DNA from 2 places in the Pseudomonas viciae genome. Region 2 is predicted to be linked to the other one. Evidence: predicted binding sites of a transcription regulator. Region 2 holds the regulator's gene; the other holds the start of a gene.
What was found. The regulator sigma-54, encoded in region 2, starts transcription at its own class of promoters, with help from an activator protein. The targets are predictions, from matches to a motif close to ANTGGCATNNANNTTGCTNT.
Positions count from the first base shown of each region.

Region 1 (4,677 bases), 970 kb from region 2:
ACCCAACGGACGCATCAGGCTGCCACCGAAGACGCAGGCGGCGGTGTAGTAGCCGGCGGTGACCGGACTCAGGCCGTATTGGTCGTTGAAGTAGCCGGGCAGGGCGCTGGCCAGGCCGATGAAACCACCGAAGGTCACGCTGTAGAAGAACATGAACCACCAGCTGTCACGGTCGCCGAGGGCCTTGAGGTAGTCGGCCATGGATTTGGCTTTCGGCCGCTCGGGAGCGTTCTTGGCCAGCCAGGCAAAGAGCACCAGGGTCAGCACCAGCGGGATCAGCGCGAAGCCGAAGACGTTGCTCCAGCCGAATGCCACTGCCATCACCGGGGCGATCAACGCCGCCAGTACGGTGCCCGAGTTGCCAGCGCCGGCAATACCCATGGCCTTGCCCTGGTGCTGTGGCGGATACCACTGGGACGCCAGCGGCAAGGCCACGGCAAACGAAGCACCGGCCACACCCAGGAACAGGCCCAGCAGCAGCGCCTGTTCATAGCTGTGGATGCCCAGTTTCCAGGCGCAGAACAGCGCGCCGATCACAATCACCTGGCCCACCATGCCGGCGGTTTTCGGTGAGATGCGATCAGCCAGCAGGCCCATGAACAAACGCAGTACCGCACCGGCCAGGATTGGCGTCGCCACCATCAGGCCGCGTTGCTGGGTGGTCAGGTGCAGGTCGGCAGAGATCTGCACCGCCAGTGGACCGAGCAGGTACCAGACCATGAAACTCAGGTCGAAGTAGAGGAAGGCCGCGAACAGTGTCGGGGTGTGGCCGGATTTCCAGAAGCTTGAATTCATCGCGCACCTCAGCTGTAAAAGTCTCGAGAAATGAGTCAGTGCTTTGAGCAGTGCGCCGTCTGTGGTCGCACCACCGGCCCCGAGGGGCCAAAACAAAAAAACGCCGCAACCCGGATCGCCAGAGAGGCAAGGAGGGTGTGCGACGTCTTTGTCGTAGGTGGGGCAACCGCCGTTGGTTACCTGTGGGATTACTTAAGCGAGATCTGTGCCAACAGCGGGGATTGGTGTGAGGGCTATTGCGAGCAGGCTCGCTCCCACAATGGATCCTCAGGGGGCACGAACCTGTGGGAGCGAGCCTGCTCGCGGTGGCGCCAGCCCAGTCGCTACAGGGCTTTCAGCCCAGCAACTCATTCATGGCAATGATCTGCTCCGCCACCTGGATCAGCTTCTGCTGGCGGCTCATGGCCTGGCGGCGCATCAGGGTGTAGGCCTGTTCTTCGTTGCATTCTTTCATCTTCATCAGCATGCCCTTGGCCAGTTCGATGCGCTTGCGTTCGGCCAGTTGCTGGTCCCGCGCCAGGAGCTGGGCGCGCAGGGCCTGGTCGCTTTCGAAGCGGGCCATGGCCACGTCGAGGATCGGTTGCAGGCGCGCGGCGTGGATGCCTTCGACGATGTAGGCGCTCACCCCCGACTTGATCGCCTGGCGCATCACATCCGGGTCGTGCTCGTCGGTAAACATGACGATCGGTCGTGGTTGGTCGCGGCTGACCAGCACCACTTGTTCCATCACATCGCGTCCGGGTGACTCGGTATCGATCAGGATCACGTCCGGACGCACCGTTTCGACGCGCGCCGGCAGGTCAATGGTCAAACCGGACTCGTCGATGACTTCGAATCCGGCTTCAATCAGGGCGGCTTTGAGGCGGCCGACTTTTTTCGCCGTGTCGTTGATCAGCAGGATACGCAGCATGGTCGAGGCTCCTGTCAGCGGCTGGCGAGAAGGGGAGCCGCATCGCTCAAGGCGTGCAGTTTGAAGCTACGGGCATACGTGGCCGGGTCCGAGCCGTCCCAGATGATGCCGTCGATCAACTGGCTGCTGCGCACGTCCTGGCGTGGGGCCGCGATGTCCAGCGCCGCGCAGGCTTCACGGTACAGCGTGAGTTGCTGGACTTGCCGGGCCACGGCCAGGTAGTCCGGGTCTTCACGCAGTAGGCCCCAGCGGCGGAACTGGGTCATGAACCACATACCGTCGGACAGGTACGGCAGGTTCACCTCGCCGTTGCCATGGAAGCGCATCGCGTGAGGATCCTGCCAGCTATTGCCCAGGCCGTCGGCATAGATGCCCAGCAGGCGCGGCTCGATGCAGTCCAACGGTGCGTCGAGGTATTCGGGCGCACTCAACAGTTGCGCGGTGCTGCGACGGTTTTCCGTACTTTGTTCGATAAAGCGGCTGGCTTCAAGGATCGCCATCACCAGCGCCCTGGCGGTATTGGGGGACTGCTCGACGAACGCGCGGGTGCAGCCCAACACTTTTTCCGGATGATCGGGCCAGATGGTCTGGGTGGTCGCCAGGGTGAAGCCCAGGTTCTGCTTCACCGCGCTGGCGCACCAGGGTTCACCGACGCAGAAGCCGTCGATACGCCCGGCCTGCAGGTGCGCGATCATTTGCGGCGGCGGCACCACCACGCTGTCGACATCCGACAAGGGATGGATGCCCTGGGCGGCGAGCCAGTAATAAAGCCACATGGCATGGGTGCCGGTGGGGAAGGTCTGGGCGAAGGTCAGTTTCGGGCGAGTTTGGTGCACATGCTGCTCCAGTGCCTCAGGACTGGTCACGCCTTGGGCCTGGAGGCCATGGGACAGGTTGATGCTCTGGCCGTTCTGGTTCAGCCCCATCAGCACCGCCATGTCAGTCGGCGCGACGCCACCGATGCCCAGGTGCACCGCATAAATCAGGCCGTACAGGCTGTGGGCGGCATCGATTTCACCGCTGACCAGCTTGTCCCGCAGGTTGGCCCAGGACGTCTGGCGCTTGAGGTTCAGGGTCAGGCCGTAGGGTTGGGCGAAGCCCTGGGTGGCGGCCACCACCACCGGGGCACAGTCACTCAAGGCCATGAAGCCAAGATTGACCGCGCTCTTTTCCGGGGCATCGCTGCCGTTGACCCAGGCCAGGGGGTTGGCTGGAATTTCATTCATTGAGCATCACCTTCCACAAAAAAGGCGCCGTATCCGGACGGCTGCCAGAGCAGGGCCGGATGACGACGCCGTTGTCCCTTAAAACAGTGTGGCACGCATTCCGCCGTTGGCATGGGCACCGATGAACACAAATGGTGCAAGGCATATGCCAGCCCGGACCTCATCCGCTTTCCTTCAGATTTCAATACGGCGCCAAGCAGGGAGCAGGCAACTATCGGTTGCTCGCTCCCATCCCTTCACCCCGCTATAATCCGCGCCTCATTTCTCCGATCGAGTCAAACCCACCCATGTACACCCTGGCCCGTGAGCTGCTGTTCAAACTTTCCCCGGAAACCTCCCACGATCTGTCTCTGGACCTGATCGGCGCGGGCGGACGTTTGGGCCTCAACGGGTTGCTGTGCAAGGCTCCGGCGAAATTGCCGGTGACGGTCATGGGGCTGGAGTTCCCTAACCCGGTCGGGTTGGCGGCGGGGCTGGACAAGAATGGCGCGGCCATTGATGGGTTCGCCCAGCTGGGTTTCGGTTTCGTGGAAATCGGCACCGTCACCCCACGCCCGCAGCCAGGCAACCCCAAGCCACGGCTTTTCCGCCTGCCGGAGGCGGAGGCGATCATCAACCGCATGGGCTTCAACAACCTGGGCGTCGACCATTTGCTGGCCCGGGTGGCTGCGGCCAAGTACAAGGGCGTGCTGGGCATCAATATCGGCAAGAACTTCGACACCCCGGTGGAGCGCGCCGTCGACGACTACTTGATCTGCCTGGACAAGGTCTACGCCCATGCCAGCTATGTGACGGTCAACGTCAGTTCGCCGAACACTCCGGGCCTGCGCAGCCTGCAATTTGGTGATTCCCTCAAGCAACTGCTGGCAGACCTGGCCCGCCGACGTGCAGAGCTGGCGGTGATTCATGGTCGCCATGTGCCACTGGCCATCAAGATCGCTCCGGACATGACCGACGAAGAAACCGCTCAAGTCGCCCAGGCCCTGATCGAGACCGGCATGGACGCGGTGATTGCCACCAACACGACCTTGGGGCGTGAAGGCGTCGAGGGGCTGGAGCATGGCGATGAGGCGGGCGGCTTGTCGGGTGCTCCGGTGCTCGAGAAGAGCACCCACACCGTGAAGGTGTTGGCCGCCGAGTTGGCGGGGCGCTTGCCGATCATCGCGGCGGGTGGCATCACACAAGGCCGGCATGCCGCCGAGAAAATCACCGCTGGGGCGAGCCTGGTGCAGATTTATTCGGGCTTTATCTATAAAGGACCGGCGTTGATTCGTGAATCAGTGGATGCGATTGCGGCGCTGCGTTGATTGATCTTTTGAAGGCTACGCAGACCCATTGTGGCGAGGGAGCAAGCTCCCTCGCCACAATGGTGTTCACAGTAGAGTTAGTAACCCTGTTCAGAAAACCCAGGCATTAAAAAGGGCTCCTCGAAGGAGCCCCCTGGGCCGAAGCCCGCCGTCCGGATGGGACGCGCGTGGTTAAATCGATGTGAGTATCAAATTGTCGAGTTCTTGAGTGTTGAGCCCTGTGTCAGCCGACGGCGTGAAGTTCGTTGAGTCTATGGATACCCGCAGTGCCGGTCATACCGTCCCAGTTGTCGCCGCGTCCTTCTCGCCAGCCATTGATCCAGGCTTGACGTACTGACGGTAGAGTAAAGGGGCAAAGCTCACGGGATTTACCACCAACGCCATATTGGTAACCGCGTAAAAATGCTCTTTCCAACGGATCACGCTTAAGTCTTCTCAT
Region 1 is NZ_CP035088.1:2,001,862-2,006,538, forward strand. Features, by position in the region: gene EPZ47_RS09175 (nitrate/nitrite transporter) at 1-795, opposite strand, end outside; gene EPZ47_RS09180 (ANTAR domain-containing response regulator) at 1,130-1,705, opposite strand; gene EPZ47_RS09185 (CmpA/NrtA family ABC transporter substrate-binding protein) at 1,720-2,931, opposite strand; gene EPZ47_RS09190 (quinone-dependent dihydroorotate dehydrogenase) at 3,219-4,238, shown strand; gene rmf (ribosome modulation factor) at 4,462-4,677, opposite strand.
Region 1: a site for sigma-54 is predicted at 3,065-3,084, ahead of EPZ47_RS09185 (CmpA/NrtA family ABC transporter substrate-binding protein). Genes of this name have one in related genera too.

Region 2 (4,677 bases):
ATCATCGCCATGATACTTTTACCGTCGATCGTGGACTCAGGCGTGCGCCCGACCCGGATGGTGGTGTCCTTGAATTGGCCAGCAATCCCAACGAACTTGGCCGACGCGCGGGCATGCAATCCCAGCTTGTTGATGATTTCGATTTCCAGAGCAGGCATCGCGATGTGAATCCTTTAGCTGAGGTCGCGGTGGCGAACCTGGACGTTCTTCAGGGACTGTTGCAGGAGCTGACCCAGGCGTTCGGTCAGGTAGACAGAGCGGTGATGGCCACCGGTGCAGCCGATGGCGATCGTGACGTAGGCACGGTTGCTCGCGGCAAAGCGGGGCAGCCATTTGAGCAGGTAGGTGGAGATATCCTGGAACATTTCCTCGACATCCGGCTGGGCGGCCAGGTAGTCGACCACTGGCTGGTCAAGCCCGGACTGCTCACGCAATTCCGGTTTCCAGTAAGGGTTGGGCAGGCAGCGCACGTCGAACACCAGGTCGGCGTCTACCGGCATGCCACGCTTGAAGCCAAACGACTCCACCAGGAACGCCGTGCCTGGCTCCGGCTGGTTCAGCAGGCGCAACTTGATGGTGTCGCGTAGCTGATACAGGTTCAGGTGCGTGGTGTTGACCTTCAGGTCCGCCAAGTCGGCGATCGGGCTCAGCAGTTGGCTTTCGTCTTGGATGGCTTCGGCCAGGGAACGGCTGGCGTTGCTCAGCGGGTGGCGTCGGCGGGTCTCGGAAAAACGCTTGAGCAACGTCTCTTCATCGGCATCCAGGTACAGCACATCGCACTGGATATGCCGGCTGCGCACTTCCTCGAGCAGTTCAGGAAAGCGCGACAGATGGCTCGGCAGGTTGCGTGCATCAATGGACACCGCCACCAGTGGCTGCGCCAGTTCGGTGTGGATCAATGCACGCTCGGCCAGCTCTGGCAGCAGGCCGGCCGGCAGGTTGTCGATGCAATAGTAGCCGCTGTCCTCAAGGACATTGAGCGCCGTGCTTTTACCGGAGCCGGAGCGGCCACTGACGATGATCATGCGCATGTTTAATGACCGTTCTGCTCGTCCAGGACAACCTGATACAAGGCTTCGTTGCTCGGTGCGCTGCGCAGTTTTTCGCGAACTTCCTTGCGGTCCAGCATGCTGGCGATCTGGCGCAGCAGCTCAAGATGCGCATCGGTCGCCGCTTCCGGGACCAGCAGTACAAACAGCAGGTCGACCGGGGCGCCGTCGATGGCGTCGAAATCTATGGGGGCTTCAAGGTGCAACAGGGCGCTGATGGGCGCACTACAACCCTTGAGGCGGCAGTGGGGAATGGCGATGCCGTTGCCAAAACCGGTAGAACCGAGTTTTTCACGGGCAACCAGGGCCTCGAAGACGTCCTGCATTTCCAGATCCGGCACTTCGCGGTGGATCAGGTTGGCGATTTGTTCGAGGGCTTTCTTTTTACTGCCACCCGGCGCGTTCACCAAGGAACGGCCGGGGGTCAGGATGGATTCTAGTCGGATCATGGATTGGGGGGGTTAACGACCGGTTGCGCCCTGGAGGAGGCTCTGGGTCTTTTCCTTATGCTTTTTAAGTTGGCGATCCAGCTTGTCGGTCAGCAGGTCAATTGCGGCATACATGTCTGAATGCTCCGCGTTGGCAACCACTTCTCCGCCGGGGATATGCAGCGTGGCTTCGATTTTCTGCAGCAGCTTTTCGACGTTCATCGTCACTTGCACGTTGGTGATCTTGTCGAAATGCCTCTCCAATCGTTCGAGTTTTTCGCCGATGTAGGTGCGCAGAGGTTCGGTCACTTCCAGTTGGTGTCCACTGATGTTGACTTGCATACAGCTTCTCCTTCGTTGCCAGTGCATAAAGCGGCAGGCAGAAATGCCTGCCACTGGAACGCTGTGGCGTGGCCCTTTACATCAACCGCTTGCGTTCGCTCGAAGGTGCGATCCCGAGGGATTCGCGGTATTTGGCGACGGTACGGCGGGCCACCTGAATGCCTTGTGCCTCCAGTAAACCAGCGATCTTGCTGTCACTCAACGGCTTTTTCTGATTTTCCGCAGCCACCAGTTTTTTGATGATCGCGCGGATGGCCGTGGATGAGCATTCGCCGCCTTCGGAGGTGCTGACGTGGCTGGAGAAAAAATATTTCAATTCATAGATACCCCGGGGGGTATGCATGAATTTCTGGGTGGTTACCCGGGAAATCGTCGACTCGTGCATGCCTACCGCCTCGGCGATGTCATGCAGGACCAACGGCTTCATCGCTTCGTCGCCGTACTCCAGGAAACCGCGCTGGTGCTCGACGATCTGGGTGGCGACTTTCATCAGGGTTTCGTTGCGGCTTTGCAGGCTCTTGATGAACCAGCGCGCTTCCTGCAACTGGTTGCGCATGAAGGTGTTGTCGGCGCTGGTGTCGGCGCGCCTGACGAAGCCGGCGTATTGGGCATTGACCCGCAGCTTGGGCACCGATTCCTGGTTGAGCTCCACCAGCCAGCGGTCGTTGTGCTTGCGCACGATCACGTCCGGGACTACGTATTCGGGTTCGGTGGACTCAATTTGCGAGCCCGGGCGCGGGTTGAGGCTCTGGACCAGTTCGATGACCTGGCGCAGTTCATCTTCCTTGAGCTTCATGCGGCGCATCAGCTGGCTGTAGTCGCGACCGCCCAACAGGTCGATGTAGTCGGTGACCAGTCGCTTGGCTTCGGTCAGCCAAGGTGTCTTGGCGGGCAGTTGGCGCAGCTGCAGCAGCAGGCATTCACCCAGGTTGCGGGCACCGATACCGGCCGGTTCGAATTGCTGGATGCGGTGCAGGACGGCTTCGATTTCGTCCAGCTCGATATCCAGTTCGGGGTCGAAGGCTTCGAGGATTTCCTCGAGGGTCTCGTCCAGGTAGCCCTGGTTGTTGATGCAGTCGATCAGGGTCACGGCGATCAGGCGATCGGTGTCGGACATCGGCGCAAGGTTCAGCTGCCACAGCAGGTGGCTTTGCAGGCTCTCGCCGGCAGAGGTACGGGTGGTGAAGTCCCACTCGTCGTCGTCACTGCTTGGCAGGTTGCTGGCGCTGGTCTGGTAGACGTCTTCCCAGGCTGTGTCCACGGGCAGGTCGTTGGGGATGCGTTCGTTCCATTCGCCATCCTCGAGGTTATCCACCGTCGGGGCGGCTTCCTGGTAGGACGGTTCCGGGATTTCGGTGTTGGTTTTCTGTTCGGCGTTGTCGGCCAGCGGGTCGGCGTTATCGAAGTCGTCGCCTTCTTCCTGGCGCTCGAGCATCGGATTGGACTCCAAGGCCTCCTGGATTTCCTGTTGCAGGTCCAGGGTCGACAATTGGAGCAGGCGGATGGCCTGTTGCAGCTGCGGTGTCATCGTCAGCTGCTGGCCCATTCTCAAGACTAGCGATGGTTTCATGGCAGGGGCTTAACACCTTATTCGCCGGCGCACATGCGCCATCCACTACAAGGGCGCCGAAGCGCCAAACTTAAGCAAATTATATGCCTGAAACTGGAGTGTTTGCCTAGGGCGTCGCCGTAATAAAATTAAACGACGCCCAGGCGCTTCGCCAGACTCTTTGCTTACAGGCGGAACTCATGGCCCAGATACACTTCCTTGACCAGGTCGTTGGCCAGGATGGCTGCGGAGTCGCCTTCGGCGATCAACTGGCCGTCATTGACGATGTAGGCGGTTTCGCAGATATCCAGCGTTTCACGCACGTTGTGGTCGGTGATCAGCACGCCGATCCCCTTGGCCTTGAGGTGGTGGATGATCTGCTTGATGTCGCCCACCGAAATCGGGTCCACGCCGGCGAACGGTTCGTCGAGCAGGATGAATTTCGGCGAGGTGGCCAGGGCGCGGGCGATTTCCACGCGGCGCCGTTCGCCACCGGACAGGCTCATGCCCAGGTTGTCGCGAATGTGGCTGATGTGGAACTCCTGTAAAAGGCTTTCCAGCTCCTGGCGACGGCCGGCCTTGTCGAGTTCCTTGCGGGTCTCGAGGATGGCCATGATGTTGTCGGCTACCGACAGCTTGCGGAAGATCGATGCTTCCTGTGGCAGATAGCCGATGCCAGCCTTTGCCCGACCGTGCATGGGCTGGTGGCTGACGTCCAGGTCGTCGATCAGCACACGGCCCTGGTCGGCCTGGACCAGGCCGACGATCATGTAGAAGCAGGTGGTCTTGCCCGCGCCGTTAGGGCCGAGCAGGCCGACGATCTGGCCGCTGTCGATGGACAGGCTGACATCACGCACGACTTGGCGGCTCTTGTAGCTCTTGGCCAGGTGCTGAGCTTTCAGAGTTGCCATTACTGGGCCTTCTGCTCGTCGGTTTTCTTTTTCGGCTGGATCACCATGTCGATGCGAGGGCGGGACTCAGTGACTTTACTGCCCGTGGCACGACCGGCGCTGGCCAGCTTTTTGTTGGTGTCGTAGACGATTTTCTCGCCTTGGGTCACGTTGTTGTCCTTGTCGACGACCTTGGCGCGGTCGATCAGCACGACACGGTCCTGGGATGCGTGATACTGGATGGTCACCCCGTAACCTTGCACAGGCTTGGTGTCGCCCGCGGTCTGGAGTTGTTCGAAGTAGGCCAGGTTGCCCACCGAGGTCACCACGTCGATATCGCCGGACGGGGTGCGGGTGATGGTCACGGTGTTGCCAGTGACCTTCATCGAGCCCTGGGTGATGATCACGTCACCCTTATA
Region 2 is NZ_CP035088.1:1,028,795-1,033,471, forward strand. Features, by position in the region: gene EPZ47_RS04480 (HPr family phosphocarrier protein) at 1-158, opposite strand, end outside; gene rapZ (RNase adapter RapZ) at 174-1,031, opposite strand; gene ptsN (PTS IIA-like nitrogen regulatory protein PtsN) at 1,034-1,498, opposite strand; gene hpf (ribosome hibernation-promoting factor, HPF/YfiA family) at 1,511-1,819, opposite strand; gene EPZ47_RS04500 (RNA polymerase factor sigma-54) at 1,896-3,389, opposite strand; gene lptB (LPS export ABC transporter ATP-binding protein) at 3,554-4,279, opposite strand; gene lptA (lipopolysaccharide transport periplasmic protein LptA) at 4,279-4,677, opposite strand, start outside.